Regions from separate parts of the Pseudomonas sp. A125 genome, predicted to be linked through region 1. Evidence: predicted binding sites of a transcription regulator. Region 1 holds the regulator's gene; each other region holds the start of a gene.

Evidence for each region. Region 1 encodes FliA, which starts transcription of late flagellar genes. Its sites were predicted from a motif close to CTAAAGTTTNNNNNNNNNNNGCCGNTAA; they were not measured.
Region 2: ACZRN6_RS01405 (methyl-accepting chemotaxis protein) is a predicted target of FliA. The motif match lies at 1,639-1,666, and genes of this name have one in related genera.
Region 3: ACZRN6_RS28515 (methyl-accepting chemotaxis protein) is a predicted target of FliA. The motif match lies at 2,886-2,913, and genes of this name have one in related genera.
Region 4: ACZRN6_RS26095 (methyl-accepting chemotaxis protein) is a predicted target of FliA. The motif match lies at 2,757-2,784, and genes of this name have one in related genera.

The regions. Positions count from the first base shown of each region.
Region 1 is NZ_JBUZVP010000024.1:100,694-105,319, reverse strand. Features, by position in the region: gene flhA (flagellar biosynthesis protein FlhA) at 1-314, shown strand, start outside; gene flhF (flagellar biosynthesis protein FlhF) at 326-1,642, shown strand; gene fleN (flagellar synthesis regulator FleN) at 1,749-2,582, shown strand; gene fliA (RNA polymerase sigma factor FliA) at 2,579-3,319, shown strand; gene ACZRN6_RS26915 (chemotaxis response regulator CheY) at 3,490-3,864, shown strand; gene ACZRN6_RS26910 (protein phosphatase CheZ) at 3,883-4,626, shown strand, end outside.
Region 2 is NZ_JBUZVP010000001.1:301,058-305,683, forward strand. Features, by position in the region: gene ACZRN6_RS01400 (mannose-1-phosphate guanylyltransferase/mannose-6-phosphate isomerase) at 1-1,237, opposite strand, end outside; gene ACZRN6_RS01405 (methyl-accepting chemotaxis protein) at 1,696-3,261, shown strand; gene ACZRN6_RS01410 (alpha/beta family hydrolase) at 3,346-4,038, opposite strand; gene ccoN (cytochrome-c oxidase, cbb3-type subunit I) at 4,118-4,626, shown strand, end outside.
Region 3 is NZ_JBUZVP010000027.1:98,716-103,341, forward strand. Features, by position in the region: gene ACZRN6_RS28505 (amino acid adenylation domain-containing protein) at 1-297, shown strand, start outside; gene ACZRN6_RS28510 (SRPBCC family protein) at 323-778, shown strand; gene ACZRN6_RS28515 (methyl-accepting chemotaxis protein) at 891-2,771, opposite strand; gene ACZRN6_RS28520 (sigma-70 family RNA polymerase sigma factor) at 3,051-3,551, shown strand; gene ACZRN6_RS28525 (FecR domain-containing protein) at 3,548-4,531, shown strand; gene ACZRN6_RS28530 (TonB-dependent siderophore receptor) at 4,618-4,626, shown strand, end outside.
Region 4 is NZ_JBUZVP010000023.1:55,005-59,630, reverse strand. Features, by position in the region: gene ACZRN6_RS26110 (methyl-accepting chemotaxis protein) at 1-224, opposite strand, end outside; partial or broken gene ACZRN6_RS26105 (cache domain-containing protein) at 327-1,148, opposite strand; gene ACZRN6_RS26100 (Na+/H+ antiporter family protein) at 1,222-2,541, opposite strand; gene ACZRN6_RS26095 (methyl-accepting chemotaxis protein) at 2,828-4,626, shown strand, end outside.

The DNA of each region.
Region 1 (4,626 bases):
TGCCTGTTATCACCCTGGAGCCAAGGTTGGAACAAATATTGCTCAATAGTATTCAGAAGGCAGGGCAGGGCGCCGATGAAGGCGTGTTGCTGGAGCCAAGCATGGCTGAGAAGCTGCAGCGTTCGTTGATTGAGGCCGCGCAGCGCCAGGAGATGGAAGGCCATCCGGTGATCCTGCTGGTAGCAGGGCCCGTGCGGGCGATGTTGTCGCGGTTTGGACGCCTGGCTATTCCGAATTTGCACGTTTTGGCTTATCAGGAAATTCCTGACAACAAGCAAGTGACTATCGTCGCGACTGTAGGGCCCAACGGCTGAGGTAGTGGGATATGCAAGTGAAGCGTTTTTTCGCCGCCGATATGCGTCAGGCCATGAAACTGGTACGTGATGAGTTGGGCGCCGACGCTGCGATTATCGGTAACCGTCGTATTGCCGGCGGTGTCGAGCTGACGGCTGCCCTCGATTACAAGCCCTCGGCCCTGGCGCCGCGTGTGCCAAACATGGAACTGGAAGACGAGCTGCGCAAGACCGCTTCGCGCATTGTCTCGGCCCAGGCTGAACTGAGCATGCGTGGCGACAGCGACGCCACCACCAATCGCCAGCTGTTTGCCGGCCTGCCGCTGACGGCGTCCGAACCTCTGGTAGAACCGACGTTTGTTGAACCGCCACGTCCTGCTGCGCCCGCTCCGGCGCCAGCAGTAGATCAGCGCGTGTTCGACTCGATGCGTTTTGAACTCAATGGCCTGCGTGAACTGCTGGAAGTGCAGTTGGGCTCGCTGGCCTGGAACCAGTTGCAGGGCAGCCAGCCGCAGCAGGCCAACCTGTGGCGCCGCCTGCAACGCATCGGCCTGTCCGGCCCGTTGTCCCGCGACCTGCTGCAGCTGACCACCCAGATTGAAGAACCTCGTCAGGCCTGGCGCATGCTCCTGGCCCACCTGGCGCGGATGATTGTCACCCCGGAAATCGAACCCCTGGAAGAAGGCGGCGTGATTGCCATGGTCGGCCCTGCCGGCATGGGCAAGACCACCACCCTGGCCAAGCTGGCCGCGCGTTACGTGCTTAAGTACGGCGCTTCGAATATTGCCCTGGTGAGCATGGACAGCTACCGCATCGGCGCCCAGGAGCAACTCAAGACCCTGGGCCGCATCCTCAATGTGCCGGTGACCCATGTCGACCCGGGCCAGTCCCTGGCCAACGCCCTCGACCCGCTGCTGCGCAAGCGCGTGGTGTTGATCGACACCGCCGGCCTGCAAGCCAGCGACCCGGCACTGCGCATGCAACTGGAAAGCCTGGCCGGGCGCGGGATCAAATCCAGAAACTATTTGGTACTTGCTACCACCAGCCAGAAACAGGTATTGACCGCCGCCTACCACAGCTACAAGCGCTGCGGGCTGGCGGGCTGCATCCTGACTAAACTGGATGAAACGGCGAGCCTGGGCGAAGTATTGAGCCTGGCCATCAGCCATGAATTACCGGTCGCCTACCTGACCGACGGGCCGCGGATCCCGGATGATTTGCATCTGCCGCGCCGTCATCAGTTGGTCAGCCGGGCTGTCAGTGTGCAAATGCAGGAAGAACCGAGTGAGGAAGCGATGGCCGACATGTTCGCTGACCTCTACCACAGCCCGAACAAACGAGTCGGCTGAGGACAACATGAACACAGTGCAAAGTATCTACATCGATGGTCTGCCAGCAGTTCGCGCGGCCAACATATGTAGCCTGCGTCTAAGCAAGACAAGGTAAAGAAATAAAATGGGCAGCATGCATCCCGTACAGGTGATCGCGGTGACCGGCGGCAAAGGTGGCGTCGGGAAAACTAACGTGTCAGTGAATTTGTCCCTGGCCCTGGCAGAGCTTGGCCGTCGCGTCATGCTGCTGGATGCTGACCTGGGTCTGGCGAACGTCGACGTTCTGCTGGGACTGACGCCTAAACACACCCTGGCCGACGTCATTGAAGGCCGCTGTGAGCTGCGCGACGTGCTGTTGCAGGGCCCCGGCGGGATTCGCATCGTGCCGGCCGCTTCCGGCACCCAGAGCATGGTGCACCTGAGCCCGGCGCAACATGCCGGCCTGATTCAAGCGTTCAGTGACATCGGCGACAACCTCGACGTACTGGTGATCGACACCGCCGCCGGGATCGGTGAGTCCGTGGTCAGCTTCGTGCGCGCTGCGCAAGAAGTGTTGCTGGTGGTGTGCGACGAACCCACCTCGATCACCGACGCCTACGCCCTGATCAAACTGCTTAACCGTGACTACGGCATGAACCGCTTCCGCGTGCTGGCCAACATGGCCCAAAGCCCGCAGGAAGGGCGAAATCTGTTCGCCAAGTTGACCAAGGTCACGGATCGCTTCCTCGATGTCGCCTTACAATACGTTGGCGCAGTTCCTTACGACGAGTGCGTACGCAAGGCCGTGCAAAAGCAGCGTGCGGTCTATGAAGCGTTCCCTCGTTCGAAGTGCGCATTGGCGTTCAAGGCTATTGCCCAGAAGGTCGATACCTGGCCGTTGCCCGCCAACCCGCGCGGGCATCTGGAGTTTTTCGTCGAGCGATTGGTGCATCAGACGAGCGCAGGACCGGTGCTATGACAGCCAGCGGCTACAACCTTTACAAGAAGTCGGCACGTGACAGTCAGGTCGAATTGATCGAGCGCTATGCGCCCCTGGTCAAGCGCATTGCCTATCACTTGCTGGCGCGCCTGCCCGCCAGCGTGCAGGTCGAAGACTTGATCCAGGCCGGGATGATCGGCTTGCTCGAAGTGTCGACCAAGTACGACGCGAGCAAGGGCGCGAGTTTCGAGACCTACGCGGGTATTCGTATCCGTGGGGCCATGCTCGATGAAGTGCGTAAAGGTGATTGGGCGCCGCGTTCGGTACACCGCAATACGCGGATGGTAAGTGACGCAATTCGCTCAATTGAAGCAAAAACCGGTCGCGACGCTAAAGATCACGAAGTTGCGGCCGAACTCCAATTGAGTCTCGACGATTACTACGGGATTTTGAACGATACCTTGGGCAGCCGCCTGTTCAGTTTCGACGACCTGTTACAGGACGGCGAGCATGAAGGGCTGCACGAGGACGGCGCGAGTGCTCATCTCGAACCGTCACGCGACCTGGAAGATGAACGCTTCCAAAGTGCGCTGGCGGACGCGATTGCCAATTTGCCGGAGCGTGAGCGACTGGTGTTGGCGCTGTACTACGACGAAGAGCTGAACCTCAAGGAAATCGGTGAGGTCCTGGGGGTCAGCGAATCGCGGGTCAGCCAGTTACACAGCCAGTGCGCAGCCCGCTTGCGGGGGCGTTTGGGAGAGTGGCGAGCGCGCTGACAGGCAGTGTGGGGACACTGCGAACGATACCGTCCAGGCCTTGCGCCCGGACGGGCTTGGCCCGTGGTGCGCCCCCGGTAGTCCTTTTTGTGTAACGCCTGTTGATTGATATGGCGCGCCCAGGTGCTGGGCGCGTTTAAGACTGCTTGGAGGTCGAATTGGACAAGAACATGAAAATCCTCATCGTTGATGACTTCTCAACGATGCGGCGGATCATAAAAAACCTGTTGCGTGACCTTGGGTTCACTAACACGGTCGAGGCGGATGATGGCATTACAGCGATTCCGATCCTCAACAGCGGGAGCATCGACTTTCTGGTAACGGACTGGAACATGCCGGGCATGACCGGTATCGACCTGCTGCGCCACGTGCGCGCGGATGAAAAACTGCGCAGCCTGCCTGTGCTGATGGTGACCGCTGAAGCCAAGCGTGAACAGATCATCGAAGCCGCCCAGGCTGGGGTCAACGGCTACGTGGTCAAGCCATTCACTGCATTGGCGTTGAAAGAGAAGATCGAAAAAATCTTCGAACGCATCGGTCATTGATGCTGCCACGGGGGAGCTATGGAGCATAAAGAAACGTCACAGGGCGATTTTGAGTCGACCCTGAAAAAACATGCTCACCAACTCGTCGAAAGCCTTGAAAAAGGCCAGTTCGGTGACGCGGTGCAGTTAATCCATGAGCTCAACCAGACCCGTGACCGCGGCCTGTACCAGGAAGTGGGCAAACTTACGCGTGAGTTGCACAGTGCGATTGTCAATTTCCAGATTGACCCGCACATGCCCCAGGCCGAAGAAATCTCGCAGATCACGGATGCCACCGAACGCCTGTCCTATGTGGTCCGGCTGACTGAGGCGGCGGCCAACCGCACCATGGACCTGGTGGAAAACGCCACGCCTCTGGTCAACGGTATGGCCAGTGAAGCCAAGGCCCTGAGCAACGATTGGGGCCGGTTCATGCGTCGGGAAGTGGGCGCTGAAGAGTTTCGTGAACTGGCGCGCCGGGTCGAAGGCTTTTTGTCGCGCAGCGAGCAGGACAACCGCACGGTTTCCAGCAACCTCAACGACATCCTGCTGGCCCAGGACTACCAGGACCTCACCGGCCAGGTGATCAAGCGCGTCACCCAACTGGTCACCGAAGTGGAAAGCAACCTGCTCAAACTGGTGTTGATGGCGGGCCAGGTCGACCGGTTTGCCGGCATCGAACATGACCGCGAAGCGATCCTTTCTGAAAAAGATCCACAAAAACACCTCGCCAAGGGTGAAGGTCCGCAGATTCATGCCGATAAACGTGAAGACGTTGTATCC
Region 2 (4,626 bases), on a different contig from region 1:
CCACAATCCAGTGTTCACTGCGATGGTGATGCATCTGCAGCGACAGCGAACCCTGCGGTTTGACCACAATACGCTTGATCTTGAAGCGCGTACCCTCTTCCAGAGTGGTGTAGGCCCCCCAGGGACGCTGCACAGTGGTGTGGTCGAGGTGCGAACAATGGCCGTTTTTCTTCAACTGCGCGGTGATCACCTTGATGTCCTGTGCATGGTCTTTATGGGCGACCAACAAGGCATCCGGAGTGTCGACAACGATAAGGTCTTCAACGCCGACCAACGCCGTCAAGCGCCGTTGGCTGCGTACATAGTTGTTATGGGAGTCGTGGATGATGGCTTCGCCTTCGATGCGGTTACCCTGCTCATCGGCCGGGGACAGTTCACTCATGGCGTTCCACGAGCCGATGTCGCTCCAGCCGATATCACAAGGAATCGTCGCCACTTTTTCTGAACGCTCCATCAGCGCAAAGTCGATGGAGATATCCGGAACCTTGGCGAAACTGACAGCATCCAGATGCAGGCTGAGATGCCTGCTGCCTTGCATCTCCCCCGAGCTGGCAAGACAAAGGTCAACGGCACTGGAAACATCCGGGGCACAGAGCGCCATTTCTTCAATTAACGTGCCCGCACGAAAACAGAACATCCCCGAGTTCCAGTAGTACTCTGCGCAATCCAGGTAGCCCTGCGCCGTTTCCAGGCTTGGCTTCTCGACGAACCGTTTTACCTTGAAGCCATTCCCCAACGGCACATCGGTATCTTTTTGAATATAGCCGTAGCCCGTTTCCGGGTATTCAGGCTTCACGCCGAAGGTTACCAGCCAGCCTTGTTGGGCCAGTTGCGTGGCAGACTCAACCGCAGCCGCGAATGCTGCGTGATTGTCGATCAGGTGGTCTGCCGGCATCACCAGCATCAGGGCGTCTGGACCATGGGTTCGGGAAACTTCTTGCGCCGCCAAAGCCACTGCCGCAGCCGTATTACGTCCGAACGGTTCCAGGACGAAACCCAGGTTGGTGAAGTGCGGAGCGCTTGCACCATATTCATCAAGGGTTTTGAAATACAGATCACGATTTGTAATGGTTAAAACTTCTACCACGTCATTCAACGCCAAGGCGCGGCTGTAGGTTTTCTGTATCAAATTGCCACCACCTGGCAAATCGATAAACGGCTTCGGGTGTGCCGTGCGTGAAACAGGCCAAAGACGACTGCCTGAACCGCCACTGATAATGACTGGAACGAGTGTCAAGCTCTACTCCCTTTAATGAGGTACCACATCATTTTCGAACCGAGGTTTGTGCCAGCTCAAAGCGGCAGGCTCGCGCAAATGTGACTCAGGGCCTCCCTGGCCCCCAACGCGCCCAAACGCAAGGGCGCAAAGTTATCTAGCAGAAAACCATGTCAATTTTCTTACCAGCGTAGTCGTAGATTTGTCAGCTGATGGTATTTATGTGTGAAACGACACTCGTTCAGATGGAAAACCATCCGGCCCATGAAAGTTGGCTTATCGTATTGAATACAGACACATCGACTTACAAATAGTGCAATCAACCCGCTTACTTTTTTAGCCTCGGTATGCAAGTGCTTTCAACGCCCTTTTGCACCAAAAAAGAGCCATGGCCAATCACCCCCTCAATTGGAAAAATTTACTTCAATAATTTCCGAATGCGGCCGACAACCCATCAAAGCCTTGCGGATTGAAAACTCATGCGTAATAACCAACCCGTTACCCAGCGCGAACGTACCTTCCCCGCTCAGCAACGGTTGATCTCCACCACGGATGCCAAAGGCGTGATCACCTACTGCAACGACGCCTTCGTCGAAATCAGCGGGTTTTCCCATGACGAACTGTTGCGTGCCCCGCACAATCTGGTTCGTCATCCGGATGTTCCGGCGGCAGTGTTCGCACACATGTGGTCCACGCTCAAACAAGGCTTGCCATGGATGGGCATCGTCAAGAACCGCTGCAAGAGCGGTGATCACTATTGGGTCAACGCCTATGTGACACCGGTCTTCGACGGCAATCAGGTGATCGGCTATGAGTCGGTGCGGGTCAAGCCCACCGCCGAGCAGATCCGCCGTGCCGAGGCGCTCTACCAACGCATCAACCAGGGCAAGTCGGCCATCCCGAGCAGTGACAAGTGGCTGCCGGTGTTGCAGGACTGGCTGCCGTTTATCCTGGTCAGCCAGTTGGGCTTCCTGATCGGTGTATGGCTGGACTCGCACTGGGGCTTTGCCTTGGCCGCCGCGCTGTCGGTGCCGCTGGGCCTGCTCGGCCTGAGCTGGCAACAGCGCGGGCTCAAGCGTTTGCTGCGCCTGGCAGAGCAGACCACGTCCGACCCGTTGATCGCACAGATGTACACCGACAGCCGCGGCGCCCAGGCGCGCCTGGAGATGTCGATCCTCAGCCAGGAGGCACGCTTGAAGACGTGCCTGACGCGCCTGCAGGACACGGCCGAACACCTCAACGCCCAGGCGGCGCAGTCCAATACCCTGGCGCACAACAGCTCCAGCGGTCTTGAGCGCCAGCGTGTCGAGACCGAGCAAGTGGCCACGGCAGTCAATCAAATGGCCGCGACGACTCAGGAAGTCGCCAGCCACGTGCAACGTACTGCCGATGCCACCCAGGAAGCCAATCGCCTGACCGGGCGCGGCCGTGATATCGCTGGCGAAACCCGCGAGGCGATTCAGCGCCTGTCGGTGGCCGTGGGCGAAACCGGCGCGACCGTGACCCAACTGGCCAAGGACAGTGACGAAATCGGCGGTGTGGTGGATGTGATCAAGGGCATCGCCGACCAGACCAACCTGCTGGCACTGAACGCGGCCATTGAAGCGGCCCGTGCCGGTGAGATGGGCCGTGGGTTTGCGGTGGTGGCAGACGAAGTGCGGCAATTGGCCCAGCGCACCAGCGAGTCTACCGGGCAGATTCACGCACTGATCGCCAAGCTGCAGCAGACGGCCAATGCCGCCGTACAAACCATGGACGCCGGGCACCGCCAGGCGGAAGAAGGTGTGGCGCGGGTAATGGAAGCGGACCAGGCACTGGTGGGGATCAGTGAGGCGGTGGCGCACATCACCGACATGACGGCGCAGATCGCGGCGGCGACCGAAGAGCAAAGCTCGGTGGCCGAAGAGATCAGCCGTAACATCAGCACGATTGCGCTGCTGGCGGATCAGACGTCGGAACAGGCGTTGAACTCGGCGCAGTTGAGTGAAGAGCTGACGCACACGGCCAATACCCAGTATTCGCTGGTAGAGCGGTTTAACCGATAGATCGCTATCGCAGGCAAGCCAGCTCCCACATTCGACGGTGTTCACACATCAAAATGTGGGAGCTGGCTTGCCTGCGATGAGGCCCTAAAGGCCAGCAAGAAAGCTTGAGACCTTCACCGCCGCAGCCTCCAGATGCTGCTCATGACTGAACCCCGAAGCCTTCAACGGCTTCAAGTCGTGATCCCCCGCCACCAGCCACAGCACCTCGATGGCCTGCGACAACACATACCCTTGCACCGCCGCCCGATTGCCCAGCGCATCCCGTTCGCCCTGCACGATCAACGTCGGCGTCTTCAACCCCGCCAAGTGCTCAGTCCTTGGTTTCTCCGGTTTGCCCACCGCATAGAACGGATAACCCAGGCACACCAGCGCGTCCGCGCCCAATTCATCCGCCACTAAACTGGCCATTCGCCCGCCCATCGACTTGCCGCCAACCGCCAGTTTCCCAGCGACATGACGTCGCACCTGGGCATACACCTCACGCCAGCAATCCAGCAGTTTCGGAGCTGGGTTCGGCGGACGTTTGCCGCCGTCCACACGGCGCTGGGCCATGTACGCAAATTCGAAGCGCAACACGTTCACGCCATGCCCGGCAAGGCGTGCAGCCATGTCGCTCATAAATCCAGAGTCCATCGGCGCACCCGCACCGTGGGCCAGGATCAGTGTCACGGGCGTACGCGCGATAGACCCTGTGGCGACATCCCACAACCAGCCGTGTTCCCGCACACACTGCGCCCATTGATCCCCGTCAATACTGGCCTTGTGCTCTTTGCCCATGCTTGCCTCGCTTTTTAGTCTGCCTATAACTCCAGCCCAAGTGCCGCATTTGCTTGGGTTGAACCGTGGATGGGGAACCATGAACACTACTTTAAGTACCGCCTATAACTACAAGGTGGTCCGCCAATTCGCCATTATGACGGTGGTGTGGGGCATCGTCGGCATGGGGCTCGGGGTTTTTCTCGCTGCCCAGTTGGTATGGCCCGAACTCAACTTCAATTTGCCCTGGACCAGTTTCGGCCGCTTGCGCCCGCTGCACACCAACGCGGTGATCTTCGCCTTTGGCGGTTGCGCACTGTTTGCCAGCTCCTTCTACTCGGTGCAACGCACCTGCCAGACGCAACTGTTTGCACCCAGGATCGCCCAGTTCTGCTTCTGGGGCTGGCAATTGGTGATTGTGCTGGCCGCGATCAGTTTGCCGCTGGGCTACACCACCTCCAAGGAATACGCCGAGCTGGAATGGCCGATCGCCATCCTCATCGCCGTCGTCTGGGTGGCCTACGGCGTGGTGTTCTTTGGCACGGTGATGAAGCGCAAGACCAAGCACATCTACGTGGGTAACTGGTTTTTCGGTGCATTCATCATCAC
Region 3 (4,626 bases), on a different contig from region 1:
CAACCCTTGAGCTGGGAATCCTACGTCGATGCATTTCGCCAGGCCGGTCATGCCTTCGAATTGGTGAGTGTCGCCCAGTGGCAACGTCACCTGCACACGGTGGACAGCCGCAACGCGTTGTTCGCCGTGCTGGGTTTTTACCTCAATGGCTTCGGCGAGGACATCGGCGATACCTCGTTGATCCGCCATGACAACACACGGCGTGGCGTAGAGCAGATGGGCGCGCGCTACCCCGAGAAAACCCCGGCGTTGTTACGCAAGGGCTGCGAATACCTCAAAAGCATCGGCTTCCTGTGATCAGGAACAACCAAAGGAAAACCTTATGAAACCCGATACGTTGATTCACAACCCTTGCGCCAAGCCCGTGGTGTCTTCAGTGGTGGTTGCCTGTAATGCCGCGCGTGCGTGGGCGGTGGTCGGTGACTTTGCTGGCTTTGATAAATTTATCCCGGCCTTGTCCCGCATCGACATGACTGGCACGGGCGCAGGGTGCCTGCGCAAGAAGTTTTTCAACGATGGAAACCTGGTGGTGGAGCAACTCAACAGCCGGGACGAACAGGCCATGCAGATGACCTGGACGACGATTTACAACACCCTCGGCGTGGCCCGGCTGTGGGCAGCCATGAGTGTGGAGGCTTCGGGGGAAGGCTGTTCAAGGGTGACCTGGACGATCATCGCCGAACCGGTTGACGCGGGTGCCAGAGGGTTTGAGCAGTTCGTCCAGGCATTTGCCGACAACGCACTGGAGAATGTGCAAGGGATGTTTGCCCAACCTTAACTGTGGAGCGAGCTTGCTCGCGAAAAACGTACAGGCAACACGGGGCTGTCTGATAGCACCGCGTTATCGTCGAGGTTCTTCACGCGCAAGCTCGCGCCTACAGGTTCATCGATCAGATTTTGAAGCTGTCGACCAACTGCTTCAGCCTGTTGGCCTGTTGAGACAACGCGTCGCAATCCTTCAAGGTTTCGTTAAGGTTGGCCACGCCCTGCTGGTTCAGCAGGTTGATCTGGTTGATGTCGACGTTGAGGGTTTCTACCACGGCGGTCTGCTCTTCGGTGGCGGCCGCTACCGACTGGTTCATCCCGTCGATCTCGACGATGCGCTGAGTCACGCTGACCAGGCGCTCACCGGCCTGGTTGGCGACCTCGACGCTTTCTTCACTGGAGGTCTGGCTGGCGTTCATCGTGGTCACCGCCTCGCGTGAGCCAATCTGCAGCGAGGTGATCATTTTATGGATCTCTTCCGCCGATTCCTGGGTGCGGTGCGCCAGGTTGCGCACTTCATCGGCCACCACGGCAAACCCACGCCCGGCTTCACCGGCGCGCGCCGCTTCAATCGCGGCGTTTAGAGCCAGCAGGTTGGTTTGCTGGGAGATGCCTTTAATCACATCCAGGATGTGGCCGATGTTGTCGGTGCTGGCATTCAGGGTTTCGATCTGCATGCAGGACAGGCTGATTTTTTGCGACAGTTCCGACATCGCCAAGATGGTTTTCTCCACCACCTTGCGACCGTCATCGGCCTGCTCGCTGGCACCACTGGCGTGTTGCGAAGCGTCGGCGGCGTTGCGCGCGATTTCTTGAGTGGCGGCCCCCAGCTCATTGATCGCCGCGGCCACGCTGTTGGTGCGGGCGCTCTGTTCGTCGGAGCCGACAATCGAGGCGTTGGAGGAGGCCATTACCCGCTGGGACAGGTCATGCACCTGGCGAGTAGCCGAGGAAACTTCGGAAATTGACGCGTGAATACGCTCGACGAATTGGTTGAAAGCACTGCCCAAATCACCGAATTCATCTTTGCTTTCCACGGTCAGGCGGCGGGTCAGGTCACCTTCACCCTGGGCAATGTCCTGCATGGCGCGGCCCATGGTGGTGAGCGGGCGCATCAAGACTTGGATCAGCAGGCTCAAGAAGACTGCGATGGCGGCGACCGCAATGAACATGGCGATCAACGCCGAGGTGCGGAACTTGCCCAGCGGTGCGTAGGCTTTGTCTTTGTCGATCGACAGGCCGATGTACCAGTCTGCGTTCGGCAACCCGCTGATCGGGGTGAAGGACAGAATCCGTTCCTGGCCATTGAGGACGACTTCCTGATTGACCTTCTCGATGCGCACATTCGTGCTCGGATAGATGTCGTTGAGGTTTTTCATCACCTGGTCCTGGTCCGGGCTGACGATTACCTGGCCATCACCACTGACCAGGAACGCGTGGCCAATGCCGCCGAAGTCCACCGAGTTGATGATCTTCACCAGGGTTTGCAGGCTCAGGTCACCGCCAACCACGCCAAGCAATTCACCATTCTTTTTCACGGGCATGGCGATGGTCACGATCAGCCCACCCACCGCTGCCATGTAGGGCGGCGTGAGCATGGTCTTGTCGGCGGCCACGGCCTGTTTGTACCAGGGACGCTGACGTGGGTCGTAGCCATCGGGCATTTTGGCGTCGGGCCGTTGGGTGAACACACCATTGGTGGAACCGACGTAGGTGAACTGGAAGTTGGAGGTAAATGCCGATTGGTCGACCAACCCCGGCAGATCGGCAGCGCTGCCTTGATGGGCCACATTTTGCGCCAGGCTTTCCAGTACCAGTACCCGGCCACTGAGCCAGTTCTGCACACTGCTGGCGGTGAGTTCACCGGATTGCTGAATGGACGACTCCAGGTTCTGCCGGATGGTATTGCGCTGTAGATAGTCGTTGTAGAACGTGAATAACGCGAAGGCCAGAACCACGACGCCTGACGCGGCCAACAGAATTTTATGACTGAACTTAAGATTCATTTCATTGACTTCTTTTTGCCAAAAGGGGGTGAGCGTGCCGGATGCAACATTCCATGTAACGGTATAGGCAGACTCTGAGACTGCTCTATTTCGGTGCACGCATGGCTCGTCAGGCTGTCGGCCACGTCAGGATAAATCTTAGAGATTTGTGAGAAGCATCCTCTTTTTGCGTCAGAAGCCGACCAGCGGTAGCCATCTGAGGTCGGGAGTTGCAAAAATTTTCAGCGTTGCCGACAATGCGACTAATTATCATTTGTGACGCTTTGCCAGGCCGTGTGAATGCCCTCTTCAGAGTTCGCAGTACAGACGCTTTACAGCAGCCATCATGGCTGGCTCAACACATGGCTGCGCAGCCGTCTGGGCAATGCCGCGGATGCTGCGGACCTGGCCCAGGACACGTTCGTGCGCCTGCTGCAAAAAACCGAACGCTTCGAGCTCAAGGCGCCCCGCGCCTTCTTGCGCACCATCGCCCGGGGCTTGGTGATTGATCACTGGCGGCGCGAAGAAATCGAGCGGGCTTATCTGGAGTCCATTGCCCATTTGCCCGAGGCCATGTCACCGAGCGTAGAAGCGCGTGCGTTGATTCTGGAATTGCTGGAGTCCATCGCCCGGCTTCTGGACGGACTCAAGCCCAAGGTGCGCAAGGCGTTTCTATTGGCTCAGTGCGACGGGATGACCTACAAGCAGATTGCACAGCAGATGGACGTGTCATTGCGCTCGGTGGAGCGATATGTGGCCGAGGCGCTGTACCACTGTTATGTGCTGCGGTATGAGGCATGACTGCGATGGATAGCGCGGTGCGCTCCGGGCCCGACCCGCAGGTGGTCAAGCAGGCCATCAGCTGGATGCTGCGCCTGCGTAACAATCGCGCGAACGTGCGCCTGAAGGCGCAATGCGAGCACTGGCGCGAGGCACATCATGAACACGAGCTGGCCTGGCAGCGCGTGCAGGCACTGCAACATGAGTTGAGCAGCCAGTTGGCGGCAATTCCCGGCGCCCATGTGGCGCTGGAGAACAGTGCCCAGCGCCTTGGTCGTCGGCAAGCGCTGAAGGTTTTGTCCGGCGTTCTGTTGATAGGTTCGGCGGCATGGGTCAGCCGAGACGTCACCGGCTGGCAGCGCTGGACCTCAGACCTGGCCACCACCACTGGCGAACGCCGTAGCGTGCAACTGCCGGATGGCACACGCCTGCAGCTCAATACCGACAGCGCAGTGAACCTGGACTTCAACCCACGGCAACGCTTGATCACGTTGGTACGCGGTGAAATCCTGGTGACCTGCGGCGCCGCTGCGCCTGCACCGCTGCTGGTTCGCACCCGCCATGGTTTGTTCGAAGGTATCGACGGGCGGTTTGTGGTGCGTCAGGAAGGTGATTGCACACGCTTGAGCGTCGCGTCAGGCAACGTGGCAATTCATTCACCGCATACGGCCGACGGCTTGTTCACTCAAGTGCATGCAGGAGAAAGCTACCTGGTCCGTCAGAACGAGGCCGTTCTGGCGCCGCCTGCAGATATGGATACAGGCGCTTGGGCCGACGGCTTGATCGTCACCCGCAACATGCGTCTTGCCGACTTCCTGGCGGAAGTGGGGCGCTATCGTCATGGTTATCTGGGTTGTTCAAGTAATATCGCAGACTTGCGCTTGTCTGGTGTTTTTCGCCTGGAAGACACTGAAAAGCTGTTGGCGATCCTGCCACAGACGCTGCCTGTACGCCTGCGCTATCGCACTCGCTGGTGGGTGAGCCTGGAGCGTCAGGCCTGATTTATTTTTGGCGGCTTTTTTCCGTGAGTTCGGCTTAGACAGTAAGCAATTCAATCTGCCTTCAGCGACCTCTACGGATCTCGATAATGACTGTG
Region 4 (4,626 bases), on a different contig from region 1:
TGCAAGCTGTCCAGGGACACACCGCTGCTACGAATGTCGTTCACCAGCGCATGAATCTGCGCGATGCTGGCGTCCACGACTTTTTTCGCGGCCTGACCTTCGGCGTCGGTCTGTTGCGCCGCCACCGCCGCGCCTTGGGCACTGCGCGCCACTTCGTGGGCAGCAGAAGACATTTCGTTGATCGCGGTCGCCACCTGGTCCGTCTCGTGACGCTGGCGCTCCATGGCTTTTTCCGAGCGATTGGCTTGCTCGGCGACCTGGCTTACGAGGCCGGTAAGCTGGGAGGTCATTTCGGTAATCTGGCGCACCAGGCCGTGGATCTTGTCGACAAACCGGTTGAACGAGCCCGCCAGTTCGCCCAGTTCATCCTGGCTGGTAATGGCCAGGCGGCGGGTAAGGTCGCCCTCACCGGCAGCGATGTCGTCCAGATTGACCTTCATCAGCTGCAACGGCCGCAGGATGGTATTGGCCACGAGCATGCCCACGGCGGCAATCACCAACAGCACCACCACGGCAATCCCGATGATGCTCAACAGCACACCTTCCATGCGCTTTTCCACCTTGGCCTGAACCTCGGCGACCTGGGCGTCGATGCCATCCAGGTTCACCGACGTACCGATCACCATGTCCCACTTGGGCAGGTATTCGGTGTAGCCAAGCTTGGGTACCAACTCGGTTTGGCCGGGCTGCGTCGAGCTGTATTGCAAGTAATGAGTGCCATCCTTGCCGACCTTCACCAGGTCGCGGTTGACGTAGACGCCATTCGGGTCGCGGTTATCCTTGAAGCTTTTGCCAACGCCGTCCGGGCTGTTGCCCTTGAACAGGCGAATGGTCTCGGAGTCATAGCCGAAGAAATAACCGTCCTTGCCGTAGCTGGTGTTGGACAGCAGCTTGACCACCTGCGCCCGCACAGCTGTGTCGCCCGGGGCGGCAGCGTCGTACAGCGGCTTGATGGTGGTCATGGCCACCTCGACGTAGCCGCGCAAGGTGGCCTTGGCGTCGTTGAGCAGGTTCTGACGGGTTTCTTCGACCTCGTTACGGGCCTGCTCCTGGAGGATCCAGACCGTCGTCAGGCTGATAATCAGGGCAAACAACAGTACGGGCAGTACGGCGAGGGACAGGACTTTGGCCTTCAGGCTAAGGCGCATGGCTTTTCTCTCTTATTCAAGGAAGACTTGAGAGGTTAACGGCCAGGCGCCCCGATTCTGTAGGACAACCCTGTCAGAGGGTCATTGCGGCAAACCAGCCAAACGCCAGCAGCGGAATGTTGTAATGCAGGAAGGTGGGCACCACGGTGTCCCAAATATGATGGTGTTGGCCGTCGATGTTCAAACCCGAGGTCGGGCCCAAAGTGGAGTCCGACGCTGGTGAGCCGGCATCGCCCAGCGCCCCGGCGGTGCCGACGATGCACACGATAGCCAGCGGGCTGAAGCCCAGCTGCACGCACAGCGGCACAAAGATCGCCGCCAGGATCGGCACCGTGGAAAACGACGAGCCGATGCCCATGGTCACCAGCAAACCCACCAGCAGCATCAGCAACGCGCCCACGCCGCGGCTATGGCCGATAAACGCCGCCGAAGCTTGCACGAGTGTCTGCACTTCGCCGGTGTCCTTGAGCACTTCGGCAAAACCCGACGAGGCGATCATGATGAAGCCAATCATCGCCATCATCTTCATGCCTTCGGTGAACAGGTCATCGGTGTCGCGCCAGCGCACGATGCCCGACACCGAAAAGATCAGGAACCCGGCCAGGGCGCCGATGATCATCGAGTCCAGCCACAGCTGGATGATGAACGCCGAGGCAATCGCCAGGCCGGCCACCAGCAATGTGAGCGGGTTGTATTGCACCGCCACCTGCTCGACCCGCTCGATCTTCTCCAGGTCGTAGACACGCTTCTTGCGGTAGCTGATAAACACCGCCACCAGCAGGCCGACCACCATGCCCAGCGCCGGGAGGCCCATGGCATGGGTGACGTTGACCTGGCTGATGTCGACCCCGCTCTTGGCCACGTTGGCCAGCAGGATCTGGTTCAGGAAGATGTTGCCGAAGCCCACCGGCAGAAACATGTAGGGCGTGATCAGGCCGAAGGTCATGACGCAGGCTATCAACCGGCGGTCCAGTTGCAGCTTGGTCAGCACGTATAAAAGTGGCGGTACCAACAATGGGATAAACGCAATGTGGATAGGCAGGATGTTCTGCGAGGCGATTGCGACCACCCAGAGCAAGCCGATCAACAGCCACTTGACGTGGCTGCCGCCCGTGGCTTCCTGGCGATCTACCAGCAGCAGGGCTTTGTCCGCCAGCGCATGGGCCAGGCCGGACTTGGCAATCGCCACGGCGAAGGCGCCGAGCAGCGCATAGGACAACGCCACCGTGGCACCGCCTCCCAGGCCGCTGTTGAACGCCTTGAGCGTTGCGTCGATGCCCAGGCCGCCGGTCAGGCCACCCACCAGGGCGCCGACAATGATCGCGATCACCACATGCACGCGGGACAGACTGAGCACCAGCATGGTGCCGACCGCGGCGATTACTGCATTAATCATCGTTACCTCAAGCCAGAAAACGTAAAAAAGCACGCACCTGCCCGGGCGGCTGTCGGGAACGGCTGCCGCAAATCAGGTTTTAAAGGTGTTTTATTAGAGGGCGCGCACTTTGCAGCACCCGGCCTGGCTTGTCAAAACTGTGGGGAGGGGTGCCAAGCCCCCTCACCACAAAGCCCCCTCACCACACAAACAGGTTTAAATTGAACGTTTGAATAAAGAAAACTCCTGCGCGGCCGATACAAGCAGATCGTCTCTGTCGTATCGAAAAGTTAAGGAAGGCTCCATGTCGCTCAGACAGCTGTCCATTCAATGGAAAATTACCCTGCTGGCCGGTCTTTGCCTGCTGGGCATCGTGACCTTGCTGGTCGGTCTATCGCTGTACCGCATGGCGCAGAGCTCCGAGCTGGTCAAGGCTTCCAGTATGGAGATGCTCGACGAAGCCGCTCAGGCGCGCATCGAAGCCCAAGGTGACGTCCAGGCACTGGGCATCCGCCAGCAGTTCATGGACGCCTATCAGTACGGCCACGGTTTTTCCCGACAGGTATTGTTCCTGCGCGAACAGGCCGAAAAACGCTTCCTGGATGCCTTCGACCTGCGTGAAGACCTGACCCGCCAGGTCAAGGCCGCGCTGCAAGCCAACCCGGACCTGCTGGGACTGTCCCTGGTGTTCGAGGCCAACGCACTGGATGGCAAGGACGAGTTGTTCGCCAATCAGCACGAACTGGGCAGCAACGACAAGGGCCGCTTTGCGCTGTATTGGTCCCAGCCTACCGCAGGCAAGCTGACTTCAATGTCACTGCCCGAAAGCGACATGTCCGACACCAGCGTCGGACCCAGTGGCGAAAAAGCCAACGCCTGGTTCACTTGCCCGCGCACCACCCTCAAGCCGTGTGTGATCGAACCCTACTTCTATGTGATCGACGGGCAAAAGGTGCTGATGACCAGCATCGTGTTCCCACTGATAGTCAACGGCAAAGTCATCGCCTCGCTGTCGGTGGACATCAACCTCAACAGCCTGCAGGCGGTCAGCCAACACGCCAGCCAGAAACTCTATGACGGCCAGACCAGCGTCAGCATCATCAGCCCGGTGGGCCTGCTGGCCGGCTACAGCCCGGACGCCGGCAAACTCAGCCAGCGCCTGGACACCGTCGACACCGTCAACGGCGCACAGTTGATCAGCTCGCTGGCGACCAGCACCCAGACTCGCAGCGTGCGTACCGATCATCAACTCAAGGTACTGGCACCGTTCCTGCCAATTCCCGACGGCAAACCATGGGGCGTTCTGCTGGATGTGCCGGAAAAGGTCCTGGTCGCTCCGGCTGAAGCCCTCAAGGCCGAACTGGATGCTGACAACGCCAAGGGCACGCTGCTGGAACTGGGCCTAGGCCTGCTCGCCGCGATCGTTGGGTTGTTGCTGGTGTGGCTGATGGCCCGCAGCGTGACCCGGCCGATCCTCGGTGTGGCGCGCATGCTGGAAGACATTGCCAGCGGCGAAGGCGACCTGACCCGGCGCCTGGCCTACGACAAACACGACGAACTCGGCGAGCTGGCCGGCTGGTTCAACCGGTTCCTCGATAAGCTGCAACCGATCATTGCCCAGGTCAAACGCTCGGTGCAGGACGCCCGTGGCACCGCCGACCAATCGGCCGCGATTGCCACGCAAACCAGCGCCGGCATGGAGCAGCAGTACCGCCAGGTCGACCAGGTGGCCACCGCCTCCCACGAGATGAGCGCCACCGCCCAGGACGTCGCCCGCAGCGCAGCGCAAGCCGCCCAGGCTGCCCGCGATGCTGACCAGGCCACGCGTGAAGGCTTGACGGTAATCGACCGCACCACCACCAGCATCGGCCACCTTGCAGCAGATATGAGTACGGCGATGAGCCAGGTTGAAGGACTGGCGGCCAACAGCGAGAAAATCGGTTCGGTACTGGAAGTGATTCGTGCGATTGCCGAGCAGACCAACCTGCTGGCACTGAACGCCGCCATCGAAGCCGCCCGCGCGGGTGAAGCCGGTCGTGGTTTCGCCGTGGTCGCCGACGAAGTGCGCAACCTGGCGCGGCGCACGCAAGAGTCGGTTGAAGA